Regions from separate parts of the Streptomyces violaceusniger Tu 4113 genome, predicted to be linked through region 1. Evidence: riboswitches for the same ligand, from Rfam matches in the RefSeq annotation. Region 1 holds a riboswitch; the other holds the start of a gene.
The links. Region 1 has a riboswitch for glycine ahead of gcvP (aminomethyl-transferring glycine dehydrogenase). Riboswitches for the same ligand answer to the same signal wherever they lie in the genome.
Positions count from the first base shown of each region.

Region 2: another riboswitch for glycine. It lies ahead of gcvT (glycine cleavage system aminomethyltransferase GcvT); the one in region 1 lies ahead of gcvP (aminomethyl-transferring glycine dehydrogenase).

Region 1 is NC_015957.1:6,461,383-6,476,002, forward strand. It holds gene STRVI_RS26340 (hypothetical protein) at 361-948, shown strand; gene STRVI_RS26345 (DUF5999 family protein) at 1,213-1,419, shown strand; gene gcvP (aminomethyl-transferring glycine dehydrogenase) at 1,546-4,461, opposite strand; glycine riboswitch at 4,527-4,651, opposite strand; glycine riboswitch at 4,653-4,750, opposite strand; gene STRVI_RS26355 (PRC-barrel domain-containing protein) at 4,863-5,192, shown strand; gene STRVI_RS54825 (DNA polymerase IV) at 5,168-7,444, opposite strand; gene STRVI_RS26365 (MerR family transcriptional regulator) at 7,585-8,211, opposite strand; gene STRVI_RS26370 (bifunctional nuclease family protein) at 8,379-8,852, opposite strand; gene ftsR (transcriptional regulator FtsR) at 8,905-9,657, opposite strand; gene STRVI_RS55640 (FHA domain-containing protein) at 9,675-10,502, opposite strand; gene STRVI_RS26385 (DUF881 domain-containing protein) at 10,633-11,556, opposite strand; gene STRVI_RS26390 (small basic family protein) at 12,015-12,347, opposite strand; gene STRVI_RS26395 (DUF881 domain-containing protein) at 12,344-13,270, opposite strand; gene STRVI_RS26400 (mannose-1-phosphate guanyltransferase) at 13,388-14,620, opposite strand, start outside.
Region 2 is NC_015957.1:1,715,322-1,729,941, reverse strand. It holds gene STRVI_RS07740 (SRPBCC family protein) at 1-395, opposite strand, end outside; gene STRVI_RS07735 (ArsR/SmtB family transcription factor) at 392-793, opposite strand; gene STRVI_RS07730 (trimeric intracellular cation channel family protein) at 867-1,526, opposite strand; gene STRVI_RS07725 (ABC transporter ATP-binding protein) at 1,579-2,655, opposite strand; gene STRVI_RS07720 (ABC transporter ATP-binding protein) at 2,676-3,818, opposite strand; gene STRVI_RS07715 (ABC transporter permease) at 3,815-4,813, opposite strand; gene STRVI_RS07710 (ABC transporter substrate-binding protein) at 4,949-6,709, opposite strand; gene STRVI_RS07705 (ABC transporter permease) at 6,844-7,848, opposite strand; gene STRVI_RS07700 (enhanced serine sensitivity protein SseB C-terminal domain-containing protein) at 8,308-9,102, opposite strand; gene STRVI_RS07695 (enhanced serine sensitivity protein SseB) at 9,216-10,022, opposite strand; gene STRVI_RS07690 (AAA family ATPase) at 10,304-11,005, opposite strand; glycine riboswitch at 11,175-11,285, shown strand; gene gcvT (glycine cleavage system aminomethyltransferase GcvT) at 11,455-12,582, shown strand; gene gcvH (glycine cleavage system protein GcvH) at 12,863-13,243, shown strand; gene glyA (serine hydroxymethyltransferase) at 13,269-14,534, shown strand.

The DNA of each region.
Region 1 (14,620 bases):
CCGCGATCCCCACCCAGCCAGTAGGCTCTCTGGAACTGCTTATTGCGCCGGAAAATTGGACCGGCGAGTTCCAGCCTACCGCGCCGGCCCCAAAATGCCAGGTCATATCCGTTCATCTAGCACAGAATCGGGGAAAATCCCCGCCTTCGCACGGTCTGGATAACGTCTTGTGGGCAATGCGGGCAGCGGCTAGATGAAACACAACGGGAACACTTGTCGTATAAACTCGGCTAACGAGGCAGAGAGATAAGGCCCGAACGGTCTGTTCCGGTTCCCCTCTGACCCGTGTTCCACCGACAGCGCCGCCCAAACCCGGCCCGCTATCGCTTCACCGTGTCTCCAAGCGAGAGGCGACCCACCATGCCGCTGCATGTGCCCCAGGCCCCCGCGCCCGCCCTGCGCAGCGTCCTCACGGCCCTTGACTCCCCCACCGCCGTCCGCGAGGCCCGCACTCCGGTACTCTCCACGCTCACCGGCCCCTTCGAACCCGAACTCCCGCTCCCCGTCCATGTCCTGGACGACATCACCACCGCCGACGGCCCGCCAAGCACCCGGCTCACCGGCTGGCGCTTCCTGATCCGCGACGGGGACCGTACGGTGGCCGCCGCCGAGGCGATGCTCACCGCCGACGGCTGGGCCTTCTCACACTTCTCCGAGGGTCCCTATGTCAGCTCGGCCGAACTCGCCCTGAGCCAGGCCGAGTCGCTGCCCTCGGCGTACCAGCCGCGGCTGCTGTCCATCCCCGAGCTCTACATGGTCACGCTCTGGCTGCACGGCGACCTGACGGCGGACGGCGCCGAAGGCGGCCTCGGCGCGGGCGACCTGTTGGTGCCGCTCGCCCCGGCCCCGCCGGGGATCGCGCCCCACCGGGCGCATCGCGCAACCGATCTGCTACCGGTTCTCACCCACCGGCTCACCCGGGCTCCCTTGCTTGGCTCACCCGCCTGACCTGGGCCTCCATCAGATTGGGAGCGCCCCGTGACCGCCGGGTCACGGGGCGCTCCGCAGCATCCTCGTAACAGTCCTGCGGCGATGAACCGTCCGGACGGGTGATGCGTCATTATCTAGCGAGACCGGTACCGCTAAATCCCTGCGGATTCCAGGCCGTAGGGCAACACTGGAGCAATCGACCGACTCAAACCACGGGGGGCGGCCATGAACGCCGCAGCGAGCCGCAGGACATTCACCACTCCGCAGCGAAAGAACCCTGTCATGTGCCAGCATCAACCACCCTGCCCGTCAGCCGACTCCGCCGACCGGGAGGCCGCCCATCTGGTGGCGCACCACCCGGAGCAGGGATGGAGCCTGCTGTGCAACGGCGTCCTGCTCTTCGAGGACACCGGTGAGCTGCTGCCGGACGGGCGCGTCATCGCACCGTGCCGGCCGCGGGGTTCCGAGCACATCGTCACCGCGGCCTGACGGCCGCCCACGCCGTCATCACGGTCTGACCCGCCGTAGACGGCACGTACCCGCAGGGGCCGGCCCGGCGCATCCGCCGCACCGGCCCCATTGACGCGTTTGCCGCGCTTATCGAGGGGAAAACCCTCAGCCCTCGTAGGACTCCAGCGGCGGGCAGGAGCAGACGAGGTTACGGTCCCCGTAGGCCCCGTCGATCCGCCGCACCGGCGGCCAGTACTTGTCGGCCGCCGAGACCCCGGCCGGGAAGACCGCTTCCTCCCGGGAGTACGGGCGGTCCCACTCCCCGGTCAGCGACGCCGCCGTATGCGGGGCGTTCCGCAGCGGGTTGTCCTCCTTGGCCCACTCGCCGGAGCCGACCTTCTCGATCTCGGCCCGAATGGCGATCATCGCCTGGCAGAACCGGTCCAGCTCCGCCAGATCCTCGCTCTCGGTCGGCTCGATCATCAGCGTCCCCGCGACGGGGAACGACATCGTCGGCGCGTGGAAGCCGTAGTCGATCAAGCGCTTGGCCACATCGTCGACCGTCACGCCGGTGGCCTTCGTCAGCGGCCGCAGATCCACGATGCACTCATGGGCCACCAGACCGCCGGGACCGGTGTAGAGCACCGGGTAGTGCGGCTCCAGACGCTTGGCGACATAGTTGGCGCCGAGCACCGCGACCTGGGTCGCGCGGCGCAGCCCCTCGGCGCCCATCAGCCGGATGTACGCCCAGGAGATCGGCAGGATCCCCGCCGAGCCCCACGGCGCGGCCGAGACCGGGCCGACGCCGGTGGCCGGGCCTGCGGCGGGCTGCAGCGGATGGTTGGGGAGGTAGGGCGCCAGGTGCTCGCGCACCGCGACCGGGCCGACACCGGGGCCGCCGCCGCCGTGCGGGATGCAGAAGGTCTTGTGCAGGTTCAGATGCGAGACATCGCCGCCGAACCGGCCCGGCTCGGCGAGCCCGACCAGCGCGTTGAGGTTGGCGCCGTCCACGTAGACCTGGCCGCCCGCGTCGTGCACGGCCGCGCAGACCTCGGTGATGTGCCCCTCGAACACACCGTGGGTGGAGGGGTAGGTGACCATCAGCACGGCCAGTTCGGCGCCGTGCTTCTCGATCTTGGCGCGCAGGTCGCCGGTGTCGATCTCGCCGTCCTCACCGGTCTTGACCACGACGACCTTCATGCCGGCCATCACAGCGCTGGCGGCGTTGGTGCCGTGCGCGGAGGACGGGATCAGACAGACGGTGCGCCGGGTGTCCCCGTTGGCCCGGTGGTAGGCGCGCACCGCGAGCAGCCCGGCGAGCTCGCCCTGGGATCCGGCGTTCGGCTGCAGGGAGACCTTGTCGTAGCCGGTGACCTCGGCCAGCCGCTCCTCCAGCTCACGGATCAGGGTCAGATAGCCCTGGGCCTGCTCGGCCGGTGCGAAGGGGTGCAGCGCACCGAACTCGGGCCAGGTGACCGGCTCCATCTCGGTGGTCGCGTTGAGCTTCATGGTGCAGGAGCCGAGCGGGATCATGCCCCGGTCCAGGGCGTAGTCCCGGTCGGCCAGCCGCCGCAGATAGCGCAGCATCGCGGTCTCGGAGCGGTGCTGGTGGAAGACCGGGTGGGCCAGATAGCCGTCGTGGCGCAGCAGGGCCGCGGGCAGCGCGTCCGGCGCCGCGGCGTCCAGCTCGTCGACGCCGGGGATCCTGGCGGCGTCGCCGCTTCCGCCGTCCACCCCGAAGGCGGACCACACGGCGGCAAGCTGCGCACGGGCGGTGGTCTCGTCGCAGGCGATGCCGACGTGGTCGGCGTCGGTCAGCCGAAGGTTGACCCCGGCCTCCCGGCCCGCGGCGACGACCTCGGCGGCCCGGCCCGGCACCCGCGCGGTGAGGGTGTCGAAGAACGCGCCGTGCACCACCTCGACACCGCCGGCCCGCAGCCCCTCGGCGAGCACGGAGGCGTAGCGGTGGGTGCGGCGGGCGATCGCGGCGAGCCCGTCCGGGCCGTGGTAGACGGCGTACATGCCGGCCATCACGGCCAGCAGCACCTGGGCGGTGCAGATGTTGCTGGTGGCCTTCTCCCGGCGGATGTGCTGCTCACGGGTCTGCAGCGCCAGCCGGTACGCCTTGTCGCCGTCGGCGTCCACGGAGACCCCGACCAGCCGGCCGGGAAGGTTGCGGGCGTAGGCGTCGCGCACCGCCATGAAGCCGGCGTGCGGTCCGCCGAAGCCCATCGGGACGCCGAATCGCTGGCTGTTGCCCACCGCGATGTCCGCGCCCAGCTCACCGGGTGAGGTGAGCAGGGTGAGCGCGAGCAGATCGGCGGCGACGGTGACGACGGCGCCCAGCTCATGGGCGCGCTCGATGACCGGGCGCGGATCGCGCACCACGCCGGAGGCGCCCGGGTACTGCAGCAGCACACCGAAGACCCCGCGCTCGGCGATCTCGTCCGGAATGCCCTCGGCCAGATCGGCGACGACGACCTCGACACCGGTCGGCTCGGCGCGGGTCCGCAGGACCGCGACGGTCTGCGGCAGACAGTCGGCGTCCACCAGGAAGACGCCCTCCTTGACCTTGCCGACGCGCCGCGACAGCGCCATCGCCTCGGCGGCCGCGGTGGCCTCGTCCAGCAGCGAGGAACCGGCCGTGGGCAGCCCGGTCAGATCGGCGACGACCGTCTGGAAGTTGAGCAGGGCCTCGAGCCGGCCCTGGGAGATCTCCGGCTGGTAGGGCGTGTACGCGGTGTACCAGGCGGGGTTCTCCAGCACATTGCGCAGGATCACCGGCGGGGTGTGGGTGCCGTAGTAGCCGAGGCCGATCATCGACGGCAGCACCTGGTTGCGGTCGGCGAGCCCGCGCAGCTCGGCGATGACCTCCGGCTCGCTGCGGGCCGGGGGCAGGACATGCAGCGCCTCGGTGCTCTTTATGACCTCCGGTACGGCGGCCTCGGTGAGCTCGTCCAGCGAGCCGAAGCCGACGTGGGCGAGCATCTTGGCCTGCGCCTCGCCGTCGGGGCCGATATGGCGCTGCTCGAACGGAGTACCGCGTTCCAAGTCGGAGAGTGCGATGCGATTGGCGGTCATCTGCGGGGGCCTCCTGGTCTGTAACGACCGGCGAGGGGCACCGCGGCGCGGGTGCCCGGACGGCCTCCCCCTCTGTCATCTCAACCTGAGAGCTTCACCGGTCCACATAGCGCCTGACCGGTTTTCACCGTCGGTGAGGAGGGGTTCCGGAGCTCTGCTCGCCCGTGGCCCGCCCTGCTTTCCAGAGTGACCTCACCCGCACGGTACGTGTGCCTGAGAGATTCCGGGGAGGGTTTGCTCCTTCGGCGCCTCCGACAGCGTCGGCGGAGGACTCTCCCGCACGGGGTTTACAGCCACAGTCAGCGTACCAGCGGTTCTACCGTGGGGGACGGTCGCCGGCGTTCGAGTGGCCGAGCGCGGCGATGTGGCTTTTTGTAGGTATCAATGGCCACTTGCCACCTGTGGGAGAGAGCGTGCAGACCGATATCGACCCGCGGACCCTGATCGGCCGCAAGGCATTCGACCGCGAGGGCTCCAAGATCGGCACCGTGGACGAGGTCTATCTCGACGACGCGACCGGCGAGCCCGAATGGGCAGCGGTACGCACCGGGCTGTTCAGCCGGGACGTCTTCGTACCGCTCGAACCGAGCGAGGTCGTCGGCGACACCCTGCGGGTGCCGTACGACCGGGCGCTGATCAAGGACGCCCCGGACTTCGGAGTCGGCCGCCACCTCTCCCCCGAGCAGGAGTTGCAGCTCTACCACCACTACGGACTGGACGTCACCGGCTGACCTTGGCCCTGGGGCCGCCCCTGCTGGTGGCCTGGAGCCGGGGCCTGCATATGGCCCGGGGCCTCGCCGTGGCCCGGGAGCTGCTCGTGGCCCGGGGCCTGCTCATGGCCCGGGGCCTCGCCGTGGCCCGGGAGCTGCTCATGGCCCGGGGCCTGCTCATGGCCCGGGGCGTGGCCCTGCATGTGGCCTGAGGACTGGCCCTGCTCGTGGCCCAGAGCCCTCCCCGGCTCGGGTCCGCCGCCCGGTCCCGGCGCCGGCCCATCCCGGCCCGCGGCCAGGCCGCCTGGTCCCGCGGCCAGGTCATCCGGGCCGCCGATCTGCTCTGGGTCCGGGGCTATGGGCTCCCCCGGGTTCATGCCCGTGGTCCCCTCCCGGCCCGTAGCACCGCCCGGGGCCAGGTCCGAAACCGCCTCCGGGGCCACATCGGCGCCCGGACCCGCGGCATCCTCAAGGACCGAGCCCGGGACCTCCCCCGCGGCCGGTTCCACGCCCAGGTCCGTGACCGCCCCCCGAACCACATCGGGGCGCGGACCCGCGGCATCCTCAAGGACCTTCTCCGGGCTCAGGTCCGGGTTCGCGACCGCCTCCGAGGCCACGTCCAGGCACAGGCTCGCGCCATCCTCCGAGACCTTCCCCGGACCGAGGTCCAGACCCAGATCCGAGTTCGTGACCGGCTCCCCGGCCACGTCCGAGCATGGGCTCGCGCCGTCCTCCTGGACCGAGCCTGCGCCCTCCCCCGCGGCCGGGTTCGCGTCGGGGTCCGGGTTCACGACCTCCTCCGGGCCCGGGGCCACGTCCGGAGCCACGTCCGCGTTCGGGCTCGCGGCGTCCTCCGGGGCCGCGTCCAGGCCCGGAGCCGCATCCGCGTCCGGGCGCAGCAGGGGCAGCGGTTCGGTCGGCTCCAGTGCCGGGTCGTCCACGGTGAACGTCCGCACTCGCCCCGGCCGCGACCACGGTTCCTCGAAGCGCACGGTCACCCGGCCCACCCCGCTCCCCTGCACCCAGCCCGCCCCGTACTCGGCGTGCCGCACATCGGAGCCCGGCAGCCAGCGCCGCGGCCTCCCAGCGTCCTCAGGAGCCTCTCCCGCGCCCTCCCCCACAGACTCCGGCCTCTCGGGGCCCGGCACGCGCCGAGCGTCCCCCAGGGCCTCATGGGCCACTTGGGCGGCCTGGGCCGCCTGTGCGGCCTGCGCGAAGAGGTCCTCCTGGGTGTAGTCCGCCAGACCGCTGACCCCGACCCCCAGCAGCCGCACACCCGCCGTGGTTTCCACCCCGTCGATCAGCCGCGCGGCGGCCTCCCGCACCACCCCCGGATCGTCGGTCGGCCCGCGCAGGGTCTCCGAACGGGTCAGCGTGGAGAAGTCGTACCGCCGCACCTTGATCACGACCGTCCGCCCCGAGCGGCCCGCCTCGCGCAGCCGCCGCACACAGCGGTCGGCGAGCCGCGCGATCTCCAACTGCACCCGGACGCGGTCGGTGAGGTCGACGTCGAAGGTGTCCTCCACCGAGATGGACTTGGCGTCCCGCTCGGCGACGACGGGCCGCTCGTCCCGGCCCTCGGCCATCAGGAACAGCGACGCGCCGTGGGCCCGGCCCAGCAGCCGCACCAGCTCGGCCTCGCCCGCCTCCCGCGTCTCGGCCACGGTGTGGATCCCGGCCCGGCGCAGCGTCTCCGCCGTGGCGGGGCCGACGCCGGGGAGCGTCCGCACCGACATGGGGCCGAGCAACTCGCGCTCCGTCCCCGGGTCGATGACCAGCAGGCCGTCGGGCTTGGCCTGCTCCGAAGCGATCTTGGCGAGCATCTTGGATCCGGCGAGCCCCACCGACCCGGTCAGCCCGGTGACCGCCCTGATGTCGGTCCGCAGCCGCTCCCCCACGGCGCGCGCCGCCCCCGCGGTGGGCTCGGTGCCGCCCGCCTCCAGATCGACGAACGCCTCGTCCAGACTGAGCGGCTCCACCAGGGGCGAGAGCGTGTGCAGCAGGGTCATGACCACGTCGCTCACGGCGCGGTAGAGGGTGAAGCGGGGGATGAGGAACGCCGCGTTCGGACACAGGCGGCGGGCCTGGGCCATCGCCATGGCCGAGTGCACCCCGAACACCCGGGCCTCGTAGGAGGCCGTGGCGACCACGCCACGCGGCCCCAGACCCCCCACGATCACCGGCTTACCGCGCAGGCTGGGCTTGGATGCCTGCTCCGCCGAGGCGTAGAAGGCATCCATGTCCAGATGGAGAATCGTCGGCGCACCCCTCACACCTACGATGCTGCCGCACACCACTGACAATGGGCGGCACGACGGTCCGAAGGCGGGCCGGGGGCGCCGCTCCGCTCGCGTCCGGGGCGGCGCCTCACGAAAGGCGCCTCACGAAAGACGCCTGACAAAAGGGCGAGCGCTCAACCGGCCCGGTTGCGACGCGCCGCGAGCTCATCGGTGGGGTTGTGCCGGAGCAGCGTCTCCCCGGTGTCCACCCGCTCGCCGTGGAGCTGGGACAGCGCGCTCTCGACATCCCGCCAGACGACGCCCACGGCGATCCCGAAGACGCCCTGACCGCCTTGGAGGAGGTCCACGACCTCATCGGGCGAGGTGCACTCGTAGACGGTCGCGCCATCGCTCATCAGCGTCATCTGGGCCAGGTCGTCGAGCTCCCGGGCGCGCAGATGGATCACCGCCGCCCGGATGTTCTGCAGCGATACGCCGGTGTCCAGCAGCCGCTTCACGATCTTGAGGACGACCACGTCCCGGAAGCTGTAGAGCCGCTGGCTGCCCGAGCCGTACGCGGGCCGGACGCTCGGCTCCACCAGCCCGGTGCGGGCCCAGTAGTCGAGCTGGCGGTAGGTGATGCCCGCGGCCGCGCATGCGGTCGGTCCGCGGTACCCGACCCGCTCCGTATCCCCCGCGGCGGGCTCACGCGGCGGTGCTGCCTGTGCCGCGACCCGAGCCTTCAACGCCGGATCGGCCGGTGCGCTCCCCTGGAGCGTATACGGACCGCCGGCTGCCGTGCCGTCGCCGGTGCTTCTCACGCCGACCTCCGTCCTCGACCTGCCATCTTGAAGGTAGGCAGTCACCCGGGGTGCGTCAACGATCGCCACACTCGGCACGCCGAGTGATAATCACCCTAAGGGTGGTTTCCCGTGTCCCTCGTCTGGGAAAGGCTACTCGAATGCGCGAGCGAGGACCGGCATACCGTTCACTGGCTGCTGGTTCCGAAGTCCTCGGGCGAGATCTGGTCGAGGAACTCGCGGAACTTCTCCACCTCGTCCTCCTGCTCGTCCGGGATCGCGATACCGGCGTCGTCCAGCACGCCGTCGCTGCCGTAGATCGGCGTACCGGTGCGCAGCGCGAGCGCTATGGCGTCGGACGGCCGGGCACTGACCTCCACGCCGCTGGCGAAGACCAGCTCCGCGTAGAAGACCCCCTCGCGCAGATCCGTGATCCGGACCTCCGTGAGCTGCTGGCCGACCGCTTCGAGTACGTCTTTGAAAAGGTCATGGGTCAGCGGGCGCGCCGGAGCCATGCCCTGCTGAGCGAAGGCGATCGCGGTCGCCTCACCTGGTCCGATCCAGATGGGGAGGTACCGGTCGCCTCCCACTTCACGCAGGAGCACGATCGGTTGGTTGGAGGGCATTTCCACCCGGACACCCACGACGTCGAGCTCGTTCACACAGCAACCCTAGGACGTGCCCGGCCGGTTTGGATAGTCGGGGCCCGATCGGTCACCGCTCCTGGACCCTCAGAGCCGACCGCACCAGGGCCGCGTGCAGCTCTACGGAGAGCGTGGCGAGCTCTCGCACACTGGCCTCCGCATGCGCTCTGGTCTGCGGGTTTCTATGCAACCGCAACGGAGCGACCACCTGCTCGACCATTCCGGCCTCGCGCTCGGCGGAGGCTTTCATGATTCGCAGATGACGTGGTTCCAGGCCGAAACGACCGAGTTCGGCGATGAGCCGGGCGACGGTCACCGCCTCGATGTCGTACCCGCCGTCCGCGCTCGGCGCGAGCAGCCCGTACGACTCCCATTCGGCCAGCTGCGCCTCGCTGACCTCGGCTGTTGCCAGCAGCTCGACACGGCCCAGCCGGGCGACCGCGGGGCCGTCCGCGACCGCCCCGATACCGCCGTCGAGCACACCGGGCTGCCGCGCTCCCTGCGAAACGGCAGGAAGCTGCAACGGCTCGCCCCGCTCCAGGGCGTCCAGATGCTCCCGGATGACCTTGAGCGGCAGGTAGTGGTCACGCTGCATCCGGAGGATATGGCCGAGCCGCTCCACATCCCGCCGGCTGAATTTGCGATAGCCGGACGGCGTCCGGCGCGGCTCGACCAGACCTTCCGACTCCAAGAAGCGGATCTTGGAGATAGTGACCTCGGGGAACTCGTCCCGCAACAGATTCAGCACGGTGCCGATGCTCATCGACCGGCTGCCCGTGGGGGCGGTGCCGGTACCGGCACCGCCCGACGGTGTCTGAAGCATGGACCTCCCCTGACGGGTCAGATGCCGACGCCCCGCTGGCTCGGGTAGAAGACCAGCCGGTACTTACCGATCTGCACCTCGTCGCCACTGGTCAGCACCACCGGCGCGTCGATCTGCTCCCGATTGAGATACGTCCCGTTGAGGCTGCCGACGTCCGAGACGGTGAAGCTGCCGTCCTGGCCGCGCCGGAACTCCACATGGCGGCGGGAGACCGTCACATCGTCCAGGAAGATGTCGCTCTGCGGGTGACGGCCCGCCGTGGTGACATCACTGTCCAGCAGGAAGCGGCTGCCCGAGTTCGGCCCGCGGCGGACCACCAGCAGCGCCGATCCCATCGGCAGCGCCTCGACGGCGGCTTGCGCCTCCGGGCTGAGCGACGGCAGCGGCGTCTGCCCGGTCACCTCGGAGTCGTACGCCTCGAGACCCGAGATCGAAATGGTGGAGGTGGTCTCCGAGGCACGCTCGGAGGGCGCGCCGCCCCGCAGCGGGGCGCCGCAATTGGAACAGAACCGGCTGGCCTCCGCGTTCCGGTGGCCGCACCGCTGACAGACAGGCAAGCCGAACCCTCCACCACTGTGAGCGGCCGATGGCTCCTGGAAACCTATGGGGCCGGTCGCGGAGGGGTCGACAGACGCGCCCTGCGCGCCGACCTGGTCCCGGAACAGCGGGCGCTCCTCGGTCCCCCCTCCGCTCTCCTCCGCGGCACGCGAGGCGCGGTGGCGAGCGGTGCTGCTGCCGCCATCCTGGCGGGCACTCTTGCCGAACAACTTCCCGAACAACTTCACGGGCGATTCCCCTTGACTGAAACAGACCCGCCCGTGGGGCAGGACAAACCCTCGATGCACACACCAGACGGTCCGGACATCCTCACAACGTCCGTGACCACCAGACAGTTTCCATCACGCGCGGATCTTCTGGTGCGTTGACCCCCCGCGTCCACATGGTCTCCCCGAGAGACCCTCATTTCGAACCGCCTCACCGTGATGACGACCGAGCGTAGTCAGGCCGCTTCGCCGATCGCAAGGCATCCACAACGATCTTCTTCTCCCGCCGCACGGACACAGTGGCCTGCTCCTTCTCCAGGCTCTGCACCACCCCGCCGGGAATGTTCAGCGCCGGCTCCAGATCCTCCGGCTTGCCGATCACCTTCACAACATACGGTTGCGTCACTTTCTGTCCATCGATCTGGATCGCGCCACCGCTGTCCGCGAAGTAGGTGCCGGCGACCACCCGCACCTTGCCGATCTGGATCGCCTCGGCGCCCGCCGCGCGCAGCTCCTGCACCGTGTCGAGCAGCATGTCCGACTCCACGGAGCCCCGGGAGTCGTCGATCGTGATCGTGATGCCGGGACCCTGTGCTGCCACCGTACCCGCGAGCACGCCCAGCTGCTGCTCCTTCTGGAGCGTCTGCTTGCGGGCCTCCTCGGCCTGGTCGGAGCTGTTCTCCAGCTCGGTGCGCTGGTTCTCCAGTCTGCGCTTCTCGTCCTGGAGCCGCTGGGTGCGGGAGTCCAGCTCGTCGAGGATCCGGACCAGGTCCTCCTGCCGGGCGCCGCGCAGCACGCTGTTCTCGTTGGTCGAGCGCACCTGGATGGCGAGGCCCAGGCCGAGGCCGAAGAGCAGCAGGGCGACGATGAGCTGCGCACGGGTCAGCCGCGGCGGCCATACGCCCTTCAGCAGCCGCTGGCGGCCGGTCTGGGCCTCTTCCGGCCTCTGCCCAGCCCCAGGGCCGCCTTGCCCGGCTCCGGGGCCGGGGGCGGGCCCCACACGCTCTCCGGGGCCACTTCCGGGCCCACCGGGGGGCCTGGTGCCCTCGGCGGGCGGCGTGGGCGTGTCGCCCGCCTTGACGGGCCGGCCCTGGGCCTGCGGCGGCAGGGCCTCGGGCAGAACCGCCTTGGGCAGGGGCGTCCTGAGAGCGACGTCCTTGAGCCCGCCCGGCGGGGGCCCGGCAGCTCTGCCCGGCTCACCTCGCGGAGGCGCGGGGGGCCTGCCCGGCTCACCCCGAGGGGGCGTGGGCGGCCTGCCCGGCTGCTGCCGTACGTCACGGTGCTCGGGCTTCCGGGCGGGCGACGGGGTGCCCGACCGCGGCGTTTCGGCCGCGGACGGCCGCTCCGGCCGCGCCCGCTCGCGCGGCTCCCCGGAGGGCGCGGCCCCCTCGGCCGTCTCCGGCCGTCGCGGCGGCTCGGGCGACCGCCGCGGCTGCTCAGCCCCCGGTTCGGCCTTTTCGGCCTTCGCCGCCTGCTCGGGCCTCTCGGGCTTCGCGTCCCTCTCGACCAGTCGCGGCGTTTCGGCCGACCGTCGGTTTTCGGCCGACTCTGGCCGCTCGGGCTTCTCAGGGGTGTCGTCGGTCGTCATCGGCCTCACGCCCGGAAGACATGGCGGCGGATCGCGGCCGCGTTGGAGAAGATCCGGATACCGAGCACGACCACGACTCCCGTCGACAGCTGGGCACCGACGCCCAGCTTGTCACCGAGGAAGACGATCAGTGCGGCCACCACCACATTGGACAGGAACGATACGACGAAGACCTTGTCGTCGAAGATCCCGTCCAGCATCGCCCGGAAGCCCCCGAAGACCGCGTCGAGTGCTGCCACGACGGCGATCGGCAGATAGGGCTCGACCACCGTCGGCACCACGGGTCGGACCACAAGCCCGACCACGACTCCCACGATGAGCCCCAATACGGCGATCACGATGTGCCCTTCCCTGTGTCGGCGTCACCCTTGCCGGAGCCACCGGCTATCGGTTCCGCGGTGCGTACGATCAGGCTCGGCGCGGCCGGAAGCCGCAGCGAGTCCTGGGCGGAAATGCTCGTGCGGATGTCATAGTTCTGCTGCAGCACATGCAGATACTGGCCGTCCGCGCTGTTCTGGAAGGCGGTGCTCAGCCGCTGCCCGTCCCCCACCGCGAGCACCGTATACGGCGGCGCCAGCGGCTTGTTGTCGACCAGTATGGCGTCTCCCGCCGCCCTGATCGCCGAGAGCGCCGTCAGCCGCTGTCCGTTGATCGAGATGGCCTCCGCGCCCGACTCCCACAGGCCGTTGACGACGCGCTGCATGTCGTGGTCGCGCACCCGGCCGGTATCGGAGAAGTCGGCGCTCTCCCGTGGTCCCCCGCCGCCGCCGGCCGCGCCCTTGGCGTCGTCGACCACCAGCTTCACCCCGCGGCCCGTCACCTCGTTGGCCCCCGAGAGCAGCGCCACCAGATCGGCCTTGGCTCCGCCGTGCTTCTCCAGTGCCTGCCGCTGCTTCTCCCCGACTTCGCCACGGAGCTTGTCCACGCTCTTGGCGAGCTCGTCCGCGTTCGAGTTCCCCGTCTCGATACGGTCGATCAGTTCTCCCCGCTCCTTGGCCAGCGTGGGCGCCGATATCCGCGCCTCGGCGGCGCCGACGGTGATGACCACCGCGACCAGGACAAGACCGAGAGCCAGCCCCAGTTTGGCCCGCATGGTGCGCGGCAGGCCCGAGCGACCGGTCTCACCGCGCCGCGCTGCGGCCTCGGCGTAACCGTCGTCGAGGCTGTGGTCCATCACATTGGTCAGCAGCGACATGGACGCGTCGAGGCGCGGGCGAGGGCGCGGCGATGCTGTGCTCCGAACGGGGGGCGGCTGCGACATGCCGCACATCGTCGCACGTGGGGGCCGCCGCCACCGAATGGCCCCTCCGGCGTGCCGGATCGGGGACCTCGGGGCGGCGGCCCCCACGCGCTCAGACGTGCGGAGACGGCCTCGGGATCAGCGCCCCGCGCTGTCCACGACGCTCGACCACTCGTCCAGCAGGGCCTGCGCGGACGCGTCGTCCGGGCCCTCCGCCCACAGATGGGTGACCGCCTCGGCCGGGTCGGGCAGCACCATGACCCACCGCCCGTCGGCCTCCACGACCCGCACCCCGTCGGTGGTGTCCACGCTGCGGTCGCCCGCGGCCTCCACCACATGCCGCATGACCAGGCCCTTGACCGCCCAGGGGGTGGCCAGATCGCGCCGCTGGACATGCGCCCGCGGGATCCGCGCATCGATCTGACTCAGCGTCAACTGAGTGCGCGCCACCAGCCCGATCAGCCGGACGAAGGCGGCCGTACCGTCGAAGACGCTGCTGAACTCGGGGATGATGAATCCGCCGCGCCCGTCACCGCCGAAGATGGTGGTCTCCGACCGGGCGACCCGGGTCAGATCGTCCGCCGCGGTGGTCGTCCACTCCACCTGCGTGCCGTGATACGCCGCCACCTGCTCGGCGATACGGGTCGTGGTCACCGGAAGCGCCACCCGCCCGCTGCGCCGCTCCGCGGCCACCAGGTCCAGCATCACCAGCAGCGTCCGGTCGTCCTCGACGATGCGGCCCCGCTCGTCGACGAGTGAGAACCGCTCACCGACCGGGTCGAACCGCACTCCGAACGCGGCACGCGCCGAGGCCACGATCTCGCCGAGCCGCGCCAGCCCCGACCGGCGGGCGTCGGCGGTCTCCGTCGGACGCGCCTCGTTCAGGCCGGGGTTGATGGTCAGCGCGTCCACCCCGAGCCGTCCCAGCAGGCTCGGGAGCACCAGCCCGGCGCTTCCGTTGGCGGCGTCCACGACGACCTTGAGACCGGCTTCGGCGATGCCGCTGATGTCCACGGCGCGCAGCAGCGAGCCCGTGTACGAGTCGAAGACGCTCGACGGGAAGCTGAGGTCACCGATCTCGCCCGGGAAGGCCCGGCGGTACTCCTGGCGGGCGTACACCCGGTCCAGCTTCCGCTGACCGGCCGCGGACAGATCGGCGCCCCGCTCGTCGAAGAACATGATGTCCACCGAGTCCGGCACCCCGGGCGAGGTCCGGATCATGAAGCCGCCTGCACTGCCACGCGCGGTCTGCTGCCGGGCCACCGGCAGCGGTACGTTCTCCAGGTCCCGTACGTCGATGGCGCTGGTCTGCAGGGCGGAGATCATCGCCCGTTTGAGCGCCCGCGCGCCCCTGGAGTGGTCACGCGCCGT
Region 2 (14,620 bases), 4.7 Mb from region 1:
AGGGCCGCAAGACCGGTGATGCAGGCGTGCCAGCCGGAGGCGAAGCTGGCCGCGCCGAAGCGGTCGCCGAAGGTGTGGGTGAGGGTCAGCACACAGCCTTCGTCCGCCGGGCGCAGCTCCCAGCGGAGCTCGTCCTCGCCCCAGGTGAAGGCGAAGACATGGGGCGGGTCGAGCTCGGTGACGACGCCGTCCATGTCCGGGGCCTCGCGCCCGGGGAAGACGAAGCCCATCCGGCCCCCGAGCTTGAGCTCGACCTGGACCGCGGAGGGGAACCAGTGGACGAGCTGGGCGGGGTCGGTCAGGGCTCGCCAGACCTTCTCCGGGGGATGGGCGAGCCGGCGCTCCAGGCGCAGGGCCGAGCGGCCGCCGCCGGTCTGGGCAAGGGTGTCTTTCATGGCGCTTCTCCGTCGCGTGCGTCGGGCACTTCGGGTATTTCGAGTACTCCGGGTCCTTCGGGTACGTCGGGTTCGCCGGTCGCGTCGAGGGACTCCGGCATCGTGTCCAGGTGTCGTTCGAGCGCGTCGAGACGGTCGGTCCACAGCCGACGGTACGGCGCGAGCCAGGCGTCCACCTCGGCGAGCGGCTCCGGGCAGAGCTCGTACCAGCGGCGCTGGGCGTCCCGGCGGACCCGCACCAGACCGGCCTCGCGCAGCACCCGGAGGTGCTTGGAGGTGCCCGGCTGGGTGAGCCCCAGATGCTCGGTCAGCTCACCGACCAGGCGGGGCCGCTCCAGCAGGAGGTCCAGGATCTGCCGACGACTCGGCTCCGCGAGCACATCGAACGGTATGGCCATGCCCTCAACATAACGACGCGGCTATATAACCGCAAGGGCATTCAAGCTGCGTGCAGCCCACGCCCCGAGCGCCTCAGGTCTCCTCCGTCGCCGTACTGCGCCGGTTCCACGCCCGCGGCGCCCGCCAGCCGTACCGCATCGCCAGCAGCCGCACCACAAACGTCACGGCGGCCGCGAGCGCGCTCGTGGCCGCCGTAAGGGCGTGGAAGTGGAGCAGCAGCGCCGCTATCGAGGAGCCGAGGATGGCCGGGACGGCATAGAGGTCCCGGTCCCAGCGCAGCAGTGAGGGCACCTCATGGGCGAGCAGGTCGCGGATCACACCGCCGCCGACCGCCGTGGCCATGCCGAGGGTGACCGACGCGGTGACGCCGAGCCCGAAGTCATGCGCCTTCATCGTGCCCTCGACGCAGAACAGCCCGAGGCCCGCCGCGTCGAAGACCCCCACCGCCGCCGTGATCCGCTCGACCTCGGGGTGGAGGAAGAAGACGATGCCGGTGGCCACGAGCGGGGTGAGGAAATAGCCGAGGTCGGTGAAGGCGATGGGCGGAACCGCGCCGATCACCAGGTCGCGGAAGATACCGCCGCCCAGCGCGGTGGCCTCGGCGAGCACCGCCATGCCGAAGACATCGAAGTTCTTCCGCACGGCGAGCAGCGCGCCGGACATCGCGAAGACGAAGATCCCGGCGACTTCGAGCGCGTGCTGGACGGACGGGGTGAACAGTTCGATGAGCACCCGACATTGTTATCCGCGGCTGCCGCCGGTCCCGTCCGGACCCCGTCCCGTCTCAGCTTTCGGTCTTCTTCGTCACCTTCTGTGCCGCCTCGGCCCTGGGCTTCTCCTGCGGCTCCTGGTCGGAAGCGTTCTCCGGGTGGTGGCAGGCCACCTGGTGGCCGGTGGCCAGCGTCACCAGCGGCGGCTCCTGGCTCTTGCACACCTCGGTCGCCTTCCAGCACCGGGTGTGGAAGCGGCAGCCGGACGGCGGGGAGATCGGCGAGGGCACATCGCCCTTGAGCAGGATCCGCTCCCGCTTGGCGCGCCGCTTGGGGTCCGGCACCGGCACCGCGGACAGCAGGGCCTTGGTGTACGGGTGCATGGGACGCTCGTAGAGGTCCTGGCGGTCCGCCAGCTCGACGATCTTCCCGAGGTACATCACCGCGATCCGGTCCGAGACATGGCGGATGACCGACAGGTCGTGCGCGATGATCACATACGTCAGGCCCAGCTCGTCCTGGAGGTCGTCCAGCAGGTTGACCACCTGCGCCTGGATCGACACGTCCAGCGCCGAGACCGGTTCGTCGGCGACGACCAGCTTGGGCTTGAGGGCCAGCGCCCGGGCGATGCCGATGCGCTGCCGCTGACCGCCGGAGAACTCGTGCGGATAGCGGTTGTAGTGCTCGGGGTTGAGCCCGACCAGCTCCAGCAGCCGCTGGACCTCCGCCTTGACGCCGCCCTCCGGGGTGACGCCCTGGAGCCGGAAGGGCGCGCTGACGATCGCGCCGACGGTGTGCCGGGGGTTCAGCGAGGAGTACGGGTCCTGGAAGATCATCTGGACGTCACGGCGCATCGGCCGCATCTGAGCGGTGTTCAGATGCGTGATGTCCTTGCCCTCGAACTCGATCGTGCCCGAGGTGGGTTCGAGCAGCCGGGTGACCAGCCGCCCCATGGTGGACTTGCCGCAGCCCGACTCGCCCACCACGCCCAGGGTCTCCCCCGGCCGGACGTCGAAGTCGAGCCCGTCGACCGCCTGCACCGCACCGGCCTGCCGCTGCAGCAGCCCCTTCTTGATGGGGAAGTGCTTGACCAGACCCGACACCTTGAGCAGGGGCTCGGGCGACGTCGTCGCCTTTTCCGGGACCGTCATCTTCGGATCCTTCGTGTCGGTCACAGCTTCGGCGCAATCTCTTCGGTCCAGATCCGGGTGCGCTCCTCCTGCGTCATATGGCACGCGGAGAAGTGCCCGCCGCCCCCGGCTTCGCTGAGCTCCGGCCGCTTCGTGCGCGTGATGTTGTCCTTCGGCACATCGGCGTACGGGCAGCGCGGGTGGAAGGCACAGCCGGACGGCACATTGATGAGGCTGGGCGGGGAGCCCTTGACCGGGATGAGCCGCTCGGTCTGGTCGCGGTCGATACGGGGCATCGAGCCCAACAGCCCCCAGGTGTACGGGTGCTGGGGCTCGTAGAAGACCTTCTCGGCCGGGCCGCGCTCGACACAGCGGCCGCCGTACATCACCAGCAGATCGTCGGCGAGCTCGGCGACCACGCCCAGGTCATGGGTGATGACGATGACCGCGGAGCCGAACTCCTTCTGCAGATCCCGGATGAGGTCGAGGATCTGCGCCTGGACGGTGACGTCCAGGGCGGTGGTCGGCTCATCCGCGATCAGGAGCTCGGGGTTGTTGACCAGCGCCATCGCGATCATGGCGCGCTGGCGCATACCGCCGGAGAACTCGTGCGGATAGCTGTCCGCGCGCTTGTCCGGCTGCGGGATGCCGACGCGGTCCAGCAGCTCGATCGCGCGCTTGCGGGCCACGTCCTTGGTGACCTCGTGGTGCACCCGGTACGCCTCGATGATCTGGCGGCCGATGGTGTAGTACGGGTGCAGCGCGGACAGCGGATCCTGGAAGATCATCGACATCTCGCGGCCGCGCAGCTTGCGCACCTGGTCCGGGTCGGCGCCCAGCAGCTCCTGGCCGTTCAGCCAGATCTCGCCGGAGATCCGCGCCTTGCGGCGGCCGTACTGCCCGGCGGTGTGCAGCCCCATGATGCCGAGCGAGGTGACGGACTTGCCGGAGCCGGACTCGCCGACGATGCCGAGGGTCTTGCCCTTCTCCAGCCGGAAGCTGAGCCCGTCCACGGACTTCACCAGACCGTCGTCGGTCGGGAAGTGGACGTGCAGATCACGCACCTCGAGGAAGGCGGTGGGGGCGGGCGAGCCCGCCGCGGCCACCTCGCCCACGGCGGCGGTGCCGGTGGCCGGCAGCTCGCCGTTCCCGGGCTGTCCGGAGGACTTGGTCAGGTCGGTCATCCGAGCCTCACTCGCGGGTCGATGACGGCGTACAGAAGGTCCACGACGAGGTTGGCGATCACGATGAAGATGGCCGCGATCAGGGTGACGCCGAGGATGACCGGCAGGTCCTTGTCGGTGATCGCGTTCACCGCGAGCCGCCCGAGGCCGGGCAGGTTGTAGGTGGTCTCGGTGAGGACCGCGCCGCCCAGCAGCGCGCCCAGGTCGAGGCCGAGCAGGGTGAGGACCGGGGTCCAGGTCGAGCGCATCGCGTGCCGGCCGATGACCACCCGTTCTCGCAGGCCCTTGGCGCGGGCGGTGCGGATGTAGTCCTCGCCCATGATCTCCAGCATGGTGGCCCGGGTCAGCCGGGCGTACATCGCCGCATAGAGGAAGGCGAGCGTGATCCACGGGAGGATCAGGCTCTCGAACCACATCGCCGGATCGTCACCGAGCCCCTTGTAATCCACGTTGACCCACTTCAGCGAGTAGCTGAAGATCGCCAGCGAGAGCAGACCGGTGAAGTAGATCGGCAGCGAGACACCGGCCAGCGCGATCGTCATCGCGGAGCGGTCCCACAGGGTGCCCCGCCGCAGCGCGGAGACGACACCGGTGGTGATGCCGCCGACCAGCCACAGCAGACAGGCGCCGGCGGCGAGCGAGAGGGTGACCGGCATGGCGTCGGTGAGCTGCGGCCACACCGCCTGCTCGGTGCGGAAGGAGTAGCCGAAGCAGGGCGCCGGGCAGTGGGTGACGTCCGTGCCGTTGGCGTAGTCACGGCCCACGAAGAGACCCTGGACGAAGTGCCAGAACTGCACCAGGACCGGATCACCGAGGCTGAGCTTCTCCCGGATGCCTTCGATGGCCGCGGGGTCGGCCTGCTTGCCGACGAACAGCAGAGCCGGGTCGGTACCGGCCCACTTCGGGATCACGAAGAAGATGGCGAAGGTCGTGAGGGTGACGACCAACAGCATCACGACGACGGCGAACAAGCGCCGGATGAGATAAGCAAGCACTGTGCGCGGCCCGGGCGGTGGGCCGTGACCCCGGTTGAAGGGGATCACGAGCCACCGCCCGCGGCCATCACCTGCCCTTCGGGCCTATCGGGTGCGGCGATGGTTAAGGTGTGCGACGGGTCGGGTGACCTGTCGTCACTTGACGACGCCCAGTTGGGAGTAGTCGTAGCGGCCGTTGTAGGCCGCCGACGAGAAGGCGTTCGTCAGCCGCGAGCTGCGCCAGGTGATGTTCTTCTCGTAGATGAACGGCATCTGCACGGCGAGGTCGCTGACCTTGTGGTTCATCTTCTGGTAGATGCCGCCGGCCTTGTTGGGGTCGGTCTCCTTGAGGGCATCGTCGAAGTACTTGTTGATCGCCGGGTCGTTGGTCTCGGAGACGTTGTAGTTACCCGTCTGCTCGATGAAACGGCCGTCGATCAGCGGCTGGGAGAAGCCCTGGCCGGTGGGGAAGTCCGGGCCCCAGCCGGTCATGGCCAGGCCGTAGCCGCGCTTCTTCATCACCGACGGCGAACCGGTGATGCTGGGGGAGGACTGACCCTGGATCGGCTCCACGTTGAGGGAGATGCCGACCTTCTTCAGCGACGCCTGCAGCGCCTCCGCGGCGTCGACCTCGGCGGGCTGGTCGTTGCGGGCCACGATGGTGGTGGAGAAGCCGTTCGGCTTACCGCACTGCTTGAGCTCGTCCTTGGCCTTGGCCGGGTCGGCCTTGCCGCCGCGCTTGAGGATGCCGTACGGGTCGTAGTCGTCCGCGCCCTTGACGCTCTTGGGGAGCATGTTGGTGGCGAGGTCACCACCGGCCTGCGGGCCGCCGCGAGTGGTCTGGATCGACTTGTAGTCGGCGCCGTAGATGAGCGCCTTGCGGCAGTGGATGTTGTTGAACGGCGCGACCTTGGTGGCGACGTCGACATACCGCACGAAGCTGGTGGTGATGTTGTCGACGTTGCCCTTGTGCTGCTTGAGGGCGTCGTTACGACCCGAGGGGGTCATACCGGTGGCGCTGAGGAAGACGTCGTAGTCGCCCTTGATCAGCAGCCGGTCTATCGCCTCGAGGTTGGAGTTGAAGGTGACCGCGATCTTGTCCGGCAGGGCCGGGCGGATCGGGTCGGACGCCTTCTTCCAGTTGCTGTTGCGGACCAGGGACAGGCTCTTGCCCTGGCTGTACGACTGGACCTTGTACGGACCGGAGGAGAACGGATGGTTGGTGTACTTGGCGCCGGTGTCCTTGGACGCCTTCACCGGAGAGCCGGTCGGCATCGCGAGCATCTGCTCGAAGTCACCGTTGGGCTTGGCGAGGTTGAAGACGACGGTCTTCGCGTCCGGCGTCTGGATCCCCTTCAGGCCCAGCTTGTCCTTGGACTTGTCCTTGTACGGGCCCTTGTACTGGCCCTTGGGGTCCAGGGCCTGGCGCAGATAGCCGGGGCCGCCGGAGACCACGTCCTTGGCCCAGATGCGCTCGATGCCGTACTTCACGTCCTGGGACGTGATCGGCGAGCCGTCCTCCCAGGTGACCCCGTCGCGCAGGGTGTAGGTGTAGGTCTTCCCGCCGTTGGTGATCTTGGCGGTGGAGGTGGCGAGGTCCGGGACCAGCTCGTTGGCCGCGTTGCCCGGCTTGGGCGCGTAGGAGATCAGTTGGCGCGCGTAGAAGCGGGAGAAGTCCCAGGCGAACCCGTAGTACTGGCGCTGCGGGTCGAGGGAGTCGAACTCCTGCTTGTTGATGAACTTGAGGGTGCCGCCCTTCTTGACGGACTTGGCTGCGACACCCTTCACCGCGGCGTTGAACCCGGCGCCCGAGCCCTCGTCGTCGGTACCGCCGCCACCGCAGCCGGCGGTGGCCAGGAGGGCGCCGACGACAGCCGCCGCTCCGGCGATCCGCCTGCTTCTCGAGAGCTGTTTCATAGCTGTTGCAACCTCCGGGGTAGCGGTCCTAGGCATGGCGCCGCGGAATTCTTCGGGGAGCCGACTGCCGGATACGGCAGGGGCTGATGCGTTCGGGTACGACCGGTCCGCAGGGCGTGTCGTGCGCCGCGCCGTCATCGGGTGCCCTTCGGATCGAGCGCGTCGCGGACGCCGTCGCCGAAGAGGTTGAAGGCCAGCACCGTGATGAAGATCGCCACACCCGGAATGATCATGAACATCGGGTCGTCCTCATAGGTGCCGACCGCCTTGGAGAGCATCTGCCCCCAGGAGGCGGTGGGCGGCTTCACGCCCGCGCCGAGGAAGCTGAGCGCGGCCTCGGTGAGGATGTTGGTGGGGATCATCAGCGTCGCGTAGACGGTGATCGGCGCCACCAGGTTGGGCAGCAGCTCGCGGAAGAGGATGTAGCGCCGGCCGGCGCCCAGGCTCCGCGCGGCCTCGATGTACTCCTTCTCGCGCAGCGACAGCGTCTGGCCGCGCACGATGCGGCCGACGTACGGCCAGCCGAAGAAGCCGATGACCGAGACCAGGATGGCGATGCGCACCCCGCTGCCGGTCAGTCCCAGCAGGTCGTTGGGGAGCACCGAGACCAGGGAGATGATGAAGAGAAGCTGCGGGAAGGCCAGCAGCATGTCCATCACCCGGCTGATCACCGAGTCGACCCAGCCGCCGAAGTACCCGGCGATGATGCCGAAAATGGTGCCGAGGACCACCGCGACCACCGCCGCGAGGAAGGCCACCAGCAGCGAGATCCGGGCGCCGTAGACGACGCGGCTGAAGACGTCGCGGCCGTTGGACGGCTCCACGCCGAAGAGGAAGTCCGAGCTGATACCGCCCATGGACCCCTTCGGGGTGCCGAACAGCGGGTCGATCTTCTCCTGGTGGAACTCATTGGGCGGATGCCCGAGCAGGCTCACGATCAGTGGAGCGAAGATCGCCACCAGGACCAGGAAGACGACAACGATGCCACCCGCCAGCGCGAGCTTGTCCCGCTTCAGGCGTGTCCAGGCGATCTGCCGCAGCGATCTGCCTTCGACGGACGCTTTGACCACATCCGCCGCTACATCGGCAGTCGCCACCGGATCGCTGTCCGTGCTCGTGCCGTGCAATGGTGCCGTCATCGTGGTGGAGACCCCTCTCGGCCGGTGGTGACCGGCCCACGACTCGCCGCTGTGGCGGCTTTGTTCACAACCCGGGTGAAAGTCGCGTTCTGGTACGGAACCTTTCAGGAAGGGGTCGTACGCAGGAACCGCACCCCTTGGAGCGGGAGTCTTCAATGCGTTTGTGATCACCCGCCAGTACTCCCGGACAATGGATGCCTAACCGTGATGTGGGGAGTACCGCTCCGCTATACGGACGGTCGCGACACGAGAACGCAGCAGTAACCTCGCGCCCGCTATGGGACGTTCGGCCCCATAGGCCCGGAAGGCCGGGTGGGCAATCCCGTCAATCGGTGCGCGGACCAGCGGGTCGGCGGCGGATCAGCGGGTCAGCGGGCTGACGGATCGCCGGGTCGGCGGATCGCCGGTGCGGCGGGGCAGCGAGTCGGCGGAGCAGCACCGGCTCAACGCGGCTGCGGATCAGTAGGCGGGACGCGGCGGCGGGTAGCCGTAGCCGTAGGACGGCGCGGCGGGGGCGGTGCCGTAGGCGTCGCGGTCGAAGAAGGGCCGGGCGTTGGCCCGCATCCACAGGGCGACGGGGTCGTACTCGTCGGAGAGCGCGACCGTGGAGACCGGCAGCCCGTCCGGCACTGCGGTGATCGATTGCTCCATCATCACCCGCACCGACTGCACCGCCGGTGCGCTGCTGTCGTAGAGATCCAGCCCGATGGCCAGATACGGGGCGCCCAGCGCGGGCTGTACCCAGACGCGCCGCAGCGACCGCACCGCGGTGGTGCGATGCGCGTTCTGCCCCAACAGGGCGTAGAACTGCGGGATGTCGATGGCGGGTTCGCTCAGCCGCAGCGGCCCGGCGGGCAGCCGGTCCAGACCGCCCGCGATCCGGCGCAGATCCGGCCATGGAATGCCCACTCCGCCGCCGCGGGCGTGGGGGTTGAGCCAGAGGCCGTAGCGGTCGCGGTAGAGCGAGTCGGCGATGAGGCGTCCGTCGACCACCTCATGCGCACGGTTCCAGCCACTTGCGACCAGTTCCTGTGCGGAGGTCACGCACGGGGCGTAACCGAGGCCGACCACATCCATGTTCCCGTACTGGGCCTCGGGCGTGCCGGGCGCACCGTGCCACAGCAGCATCCAGACCTGGCCCTCGCCGATGGCCTGCAGCAGCGCCTCATAGGCGTCGTACCGGCCGGGAGCGACCTGCTGCAACGCTCGCTCAACCTGGCCGGCCGCCGCCCCCCAATCCGCGCCCGCGCTCACCTGGGACCGCCCCTTCTCTCGCCCTTTGTCCGCACCTCACCGGGGAGCGTGCTCGCACCCCTCCTGGTCATCAAACCAGCTTACGGGCCCCCGTAGCGGACCCCTGGGGCGAGTCAGAGGTCACGGTCGTAGAACGGCCGTACGCGCCCCATCATCCAGTCGACCACCGGATCCCCCTGCGCCACATCCAGCAGCACGAGCTGGACCTTCCACCGCACGGGCACCGCGCCGAGGGCGCGGCCCAGCGCGTCCACCGCGCGCGCCTGGCCCTCGGGGCCGGGGGCATCGAGCTGCACGCCGACGAAGAGCGCCGGCTCGTCGCCCTCGACGCTGGCCAGCGCGCGCCGGGCGGTCCGCACCCCACTGCCCTTGGCGAACTCGATCCCGGCGGCGGCCAGGAAGTCCACCGGCTCGTCCTGCCAGTCCGGTTCGAAGAGCCGCACCCTGCCCCCGGTGGCCAGGCCGTCGAGCTCGCTGCGCCCGGCACGGCACAGCTCCCGGACGGCGGGCGGAGGCAGCGGTACGACCACCGCACCACCGGGGTTCACCGCGATGCCGAGCTGGGGCGGCAGCCCGCGGGCGAACTCCACGGCCGGGGCGATGGTGAAGGACATATGGGAGCCGACGAGCTGCAGGAACTGCTGCTCGGAGCTGAACACCGGGACATACGCGGCGCCTTCGATCTCCATCGTGGGCAGATCGAGGCTCGGGCTGCCCGGGCCACCGCCGCCTGGCAGCGGAACCCAGATATGGCTGCGGGAGAGCGTCTCGACGATGCGCGCTCCGGCCCCGGGGACGTCGATCGAGGCGGCCATCACCTCTTCGAGCTCATTGCCGGGAAACGCCGGATACGCGGTCTGCGCGCCGTCGGGGAATCCTCCGTGAGCCGGGGCCATGCCGTACTGCTCCGGGAAGCTCATCTTCGTCCAACCGCCATCTCGTCCTACCTGCCCAAAGCACCCTAGCGGCTGGGCGGCCCGGGGCCGGCGGGGGCGGCGTCATCTCCACAGCACTTCCCCACCTCGCCCGGCCCCCACGCCACCGTCACACTGGGTGATGCCTCGGTGGCCGATTTTCGGCCAAGGTCACCCGGCGTTTCCCTTCCTCCCCGCGGAACGGGGATGCCCCGTTCCCTCCCGTGCATGGCTCACTTCTGGTGCGGGGCTCACTTCTGGTGCGGGGCTCACTTCTGGTGCGGGGCTCACTCGAAGGAAATGCAGCGCAGCTCCCTCGCGGTCGAGCGGTCCAGCAGCACCGCCGAGGCGCACCCCGCCGGCGGCCGCCCCTCCTCCATCCCCGCGATCAGCCGCCGCATCGCGCGCCGATGCCGGCCGAAGGCATAGCCAGAGACCCCGCGGCCACGGGCGGCCTGGCCCTCAAGGGCCATGGTGGCGTCCACGTCCAGCAGCACCATGTGGAGACTGCGGCCCCGGCGCCGCGCGTCCCGGGCCAGCCAGCGGCGGACCCATGGCAGCGCGCCGCAGTCGTGCACCACGACGCTCACGTTCGAGCGCAGCGCCCGGCGCAGCCCGGCGTAGTGGGCGTACCGGACCAGCGGGCGGTAGAGCGCGTACGGCAGCCAGCCGGGCATCCGGCGCTCCCACGCCTCCCGGGTGTTCTGCGAGTCCACCCGGATGACGACCGTGCCCGTCCCGTCCAGGAGAGGCACCGTCCGGTTGATCAGCGTGCTCTTGCCGGCGCCCGGCAGCCCGGAGGCGACCAGCACGTCCCCCACCGGAAAGCGCAGCTCACGCGGGTCCGCGCCGCCGCCGCCCCGCACCTGGCCGCGCAGGTCGTGCACCGCGATGCGCCGGCCGGGGATGGCCGTCGACCCGGAGGGGACGCGGCCACGCCGTGCCGGCAGGAGCCTTTGCGAGCTCTCGTATGTTCCCTGCCCATGCACCGTGATCGTCCTCCCAGGTCGGTCAACGCTGCTCGTACCCGCAGAGTGTCAAGAAAAGGTAATGTCCATCAAGGCTGCCTCTGCCCGATCGGGCCGGAGCCGCCCCGATCGGGGCTTCCTTTCTGGGCCACACATGCGATGATGTGCGCGCAACTCCATACCGGCCGCTTGAATCCGCGCGGGAGAGTCCTTGGTCACCGGCAGTCGTGCCGGGTGCCCAGGGCGCCGAAGGAGCAAGTCCTCCCTTGAATCTCTCAGGCCCCGATACCGCGTGGACGAGGCAGATCTGAAAAGCGAGCCGCGGGCGCGGCTCCACCCAAGGTGCAACCCGGGCCCCTTACGGGCGTCACGGCGAACCTCTCAGGTTCCGATGACAGATGGGGAGGACGCACGCGTCCTTGTCGTACGTCCTCGCCGTCGCGCGACCCCGATCTCCTGGAGCCTGAATCGTGACCGACGCCCCGCCCACCCCACGCCGTACCGCCCTGGACGCACGGCACCGTGCGCTCGGCGCCACCATGACCGACTTCGCCGGCTGGGACATGCCGCTGCGCTACGGCAGCGAGCGCGACGAGCACACCGCGGTGCGCACTCACGCCGGGCTTTTCGATCTCTCCCATATGGGTGAGATCTCTCTCATCGGTTCGCAGGCCGGAGAGGCCCTGGATCACGCACTGGTCGGCCGGCTGTCCGCGCTCGCCGTGGGCCGCGCCCGCTACACCATGGTCTGCGACGACGAGGGCGGCATCCTGGACGACCTGATCGTCTACCGCCTCGGGGACGAGGAGTTCCTGGTCGTGGCCAACGCCTCCAACGCCCAGGTGGTGCTGGACGCGCTGACCGAGCGGGCCGGCGGTTTCGAGGCGACCGTAAGGGACGACCGCGACGCCTATGCGCTGATCGCCGTCCAGGGGCCCGAGTCCCCCGGGATCCTGGGCAGCCTGACCGACGCCGACCTCGAGGGGCTCAAGTACTACGCCGGGCTGCCGGGCACCGTCGCGGGCGTCCCCGCCATGATCGCCCGCACCGGCTACACGGGCGAGGACGGCTTCGAGCTGTTCCTGGCGCCGGACGACGCCGAGCGGGTCTGGGACGCGCTGACCGAGGCGGGGGCCCCGGTGGGCCTGGTGCCCTGCGGTCTGTCCTGCCGGGACACCCTGCGTCTCGAGGCGGGCATGCCGCTGTACGGGAACGAGCTGACCACCGACACCACCCCCTTCGACGCGGGGCTCGGCCGGGTGGTGAAGTTCGACAAGCCGGGCGACTTCGTCGGCCGCCAGGCCCTGGAGGCCGCCTCCCGCGAGGCGGACACCGTCAGCCCGCGCACCCTGGTCGGCCTGGTCGCCGAGGGCCGCCGGGTGCCGCGCGCCGGATACGCCGTGGTGGCCGCCGACGGCTCACAGATCGGCCAGGTCACCTCCGGCGCGCCCTCCCCGACGCTGGGCAGGCCGATCGCGATGGCGTACGTGGACCCGGAGTACGCGAAGCCCGGCACCGAGGGAGTCTCGGTGGACATCAGGGGCACCCGGGAGCCTTACGAGGTCGTGGCGCTCCCCTTCTACCGGCGCGAGCGCTGAGCGGTCCCGCCGCAACGCGTCGCGCCCCACCGTCGTCCTCATATGGACCGGCACGGCGTCCACCGTCGCCGCTTCCGCCGGCGTCACATGGCGCCGGCACCGCACCCACCGGCGTCACACCCGCTGGCACCGCACCCACCGGCGTCACACCCGCTGGCACCGCACCCACCGGCGTCACACCCGCTGGCACCGCTCCCACGGCACCGCACCCACCGGCGTCGCGTCCCACCAGCTAAGACCCGTTTCCCAAGCACTCCCCCGTATCCAGGAGAATCGGACCATGAGCAACCCCCAGCAGCTTCGCTACAGCAAGGAGCACGAGTGGCTGTCGGCCGCCGACGAGGACGGCGTGTCGACGATCGGCATCACCGAATTCGCGGCCAACGCGCTCGGCGATGTCGTCTATGTCCAGCTCCCGGACGTCGGCTCCGCCGTCACCGCCGGTGAAACCTGCGGTGAGCTGGAGTCCACGAAGTCGGTCAGCGACCTGTACTCGCCGGTCTCCGGTGAGGTCACCGAGATCAACGAGGACGTGGTGAACGATCCGGCGCTGGTGAATTCCGCCCCCTTCGAGGGCGGCTGGCTGTTCAAGGTGCGGGTGACGGGCGAGCCGGAGGAACTGCTCTCCGCCGACGCGTACACCGCCTTCGCCGAAAACTGACCCTCCTCTTCCGATCGGGACCCTGATGTCGCTTCTCAACAGCTCCCTGCACGAGCTCGACCCGGATGTCGCCGCCGCCGTCGACGCCGAACTCCACCGCCAGCAGTCCACCCTGGAGATGATCGCCTCGGAGAACTTCGCTCCGGCGGCGGTCATGGAGGCCCAGGGCTCGGTCCTGACCAACAAGTACGCCGAGGGCTACCCCGGCCGCCGCTACTACGGCGGCTGTGAGCACGTCGATGTGGTCGAGCAGATCGCCATCGACCGGGTGAAGGAGCTCTTCGGCGCCGAGGCGGCGAACGTCCAGCCGCATTCGGGCGCCCAGGCCAACGCGGCCGCGATGTTCGCCCTGCTCTCCCCCGGCGACACCATCCTGGGGCTGAACCTGGCGCACGGCGGCCATCTGACCCACGGCATGAAGATCAACTTCTCCGGCAAGCTCTACAACGTGGTGCCCTACCACGTGGACGCCGAGACCGGTCTGGTCGACATGGACGAGGTCGAGCGGCTGGCCAAGGAGCACCGCCCCAAGATGGTGATCGCGGGCTGGTCGGCCTACCCCCGCCAGCTCGACTTCGCGGCCTTCCGCCGGATCGCGGACGAGGTCGGCGCGTACCTGATGGTCGACATGGCCCACTTCGCGGGTCTGGTGGCGGCCGGGCTGCACCCCTCGCCCGTACCGCACGCCCATGTGGTGACCACCACCACCCACAAGACCCTGGGCGGTCCGCGCGGTGGCGTGATCCTCTCCACCGCCGATCTGGCCAAGAAGATCAACTCGGCGGTCTTCCCGGGTCAGCAGGGCGGCCCGCTGGAGCATGTCATCGCGGCCAAGGCGGTCTCCTTCAAGGTCGCCGCGGGCTCGGCCTTCAAGGAGCGCCAGGAGCGCACGCTGGAGGGCGCCCGGATCCTCGCCGAGCGCCTGACCCAGCCCGATGTGCGGGAGGCGGGCGTCGCCGTCCTGTCCGGTGGCACCGACGTCCATCTGGTCCTGGTCGATCTGCGCGACTCGGAGCTGGACGGACGGCAGGCCGAGGACCGGCTCCACGAGGTCGGCATCACGGTCAACCGCAACGCGATCCCGAACGACCCGCGGCCCCCGATGGTCACCTCCGGTCTGCGGATCGGCACCCCGGCGCTGGCCACGCGCGGCTTCACCGCGGAGGACTTCCGCGAGGTCGCCGACGTCATCGCGCAGACGCTCAAGCCGTCCTACGACGCGGAGGCGCTGAGGGCCCGGGTCCCCGCCCTGGCCGACAAGCACCCGCTGTACGCCCATCTGTCCAAGTAACCCTGGACACGGGGGCGCGCCCGCCCTGGCGCGCCCCCGCCGCATCACCCCCGCACGGCCCGCACCACCCCCGCACGGCCCGCACC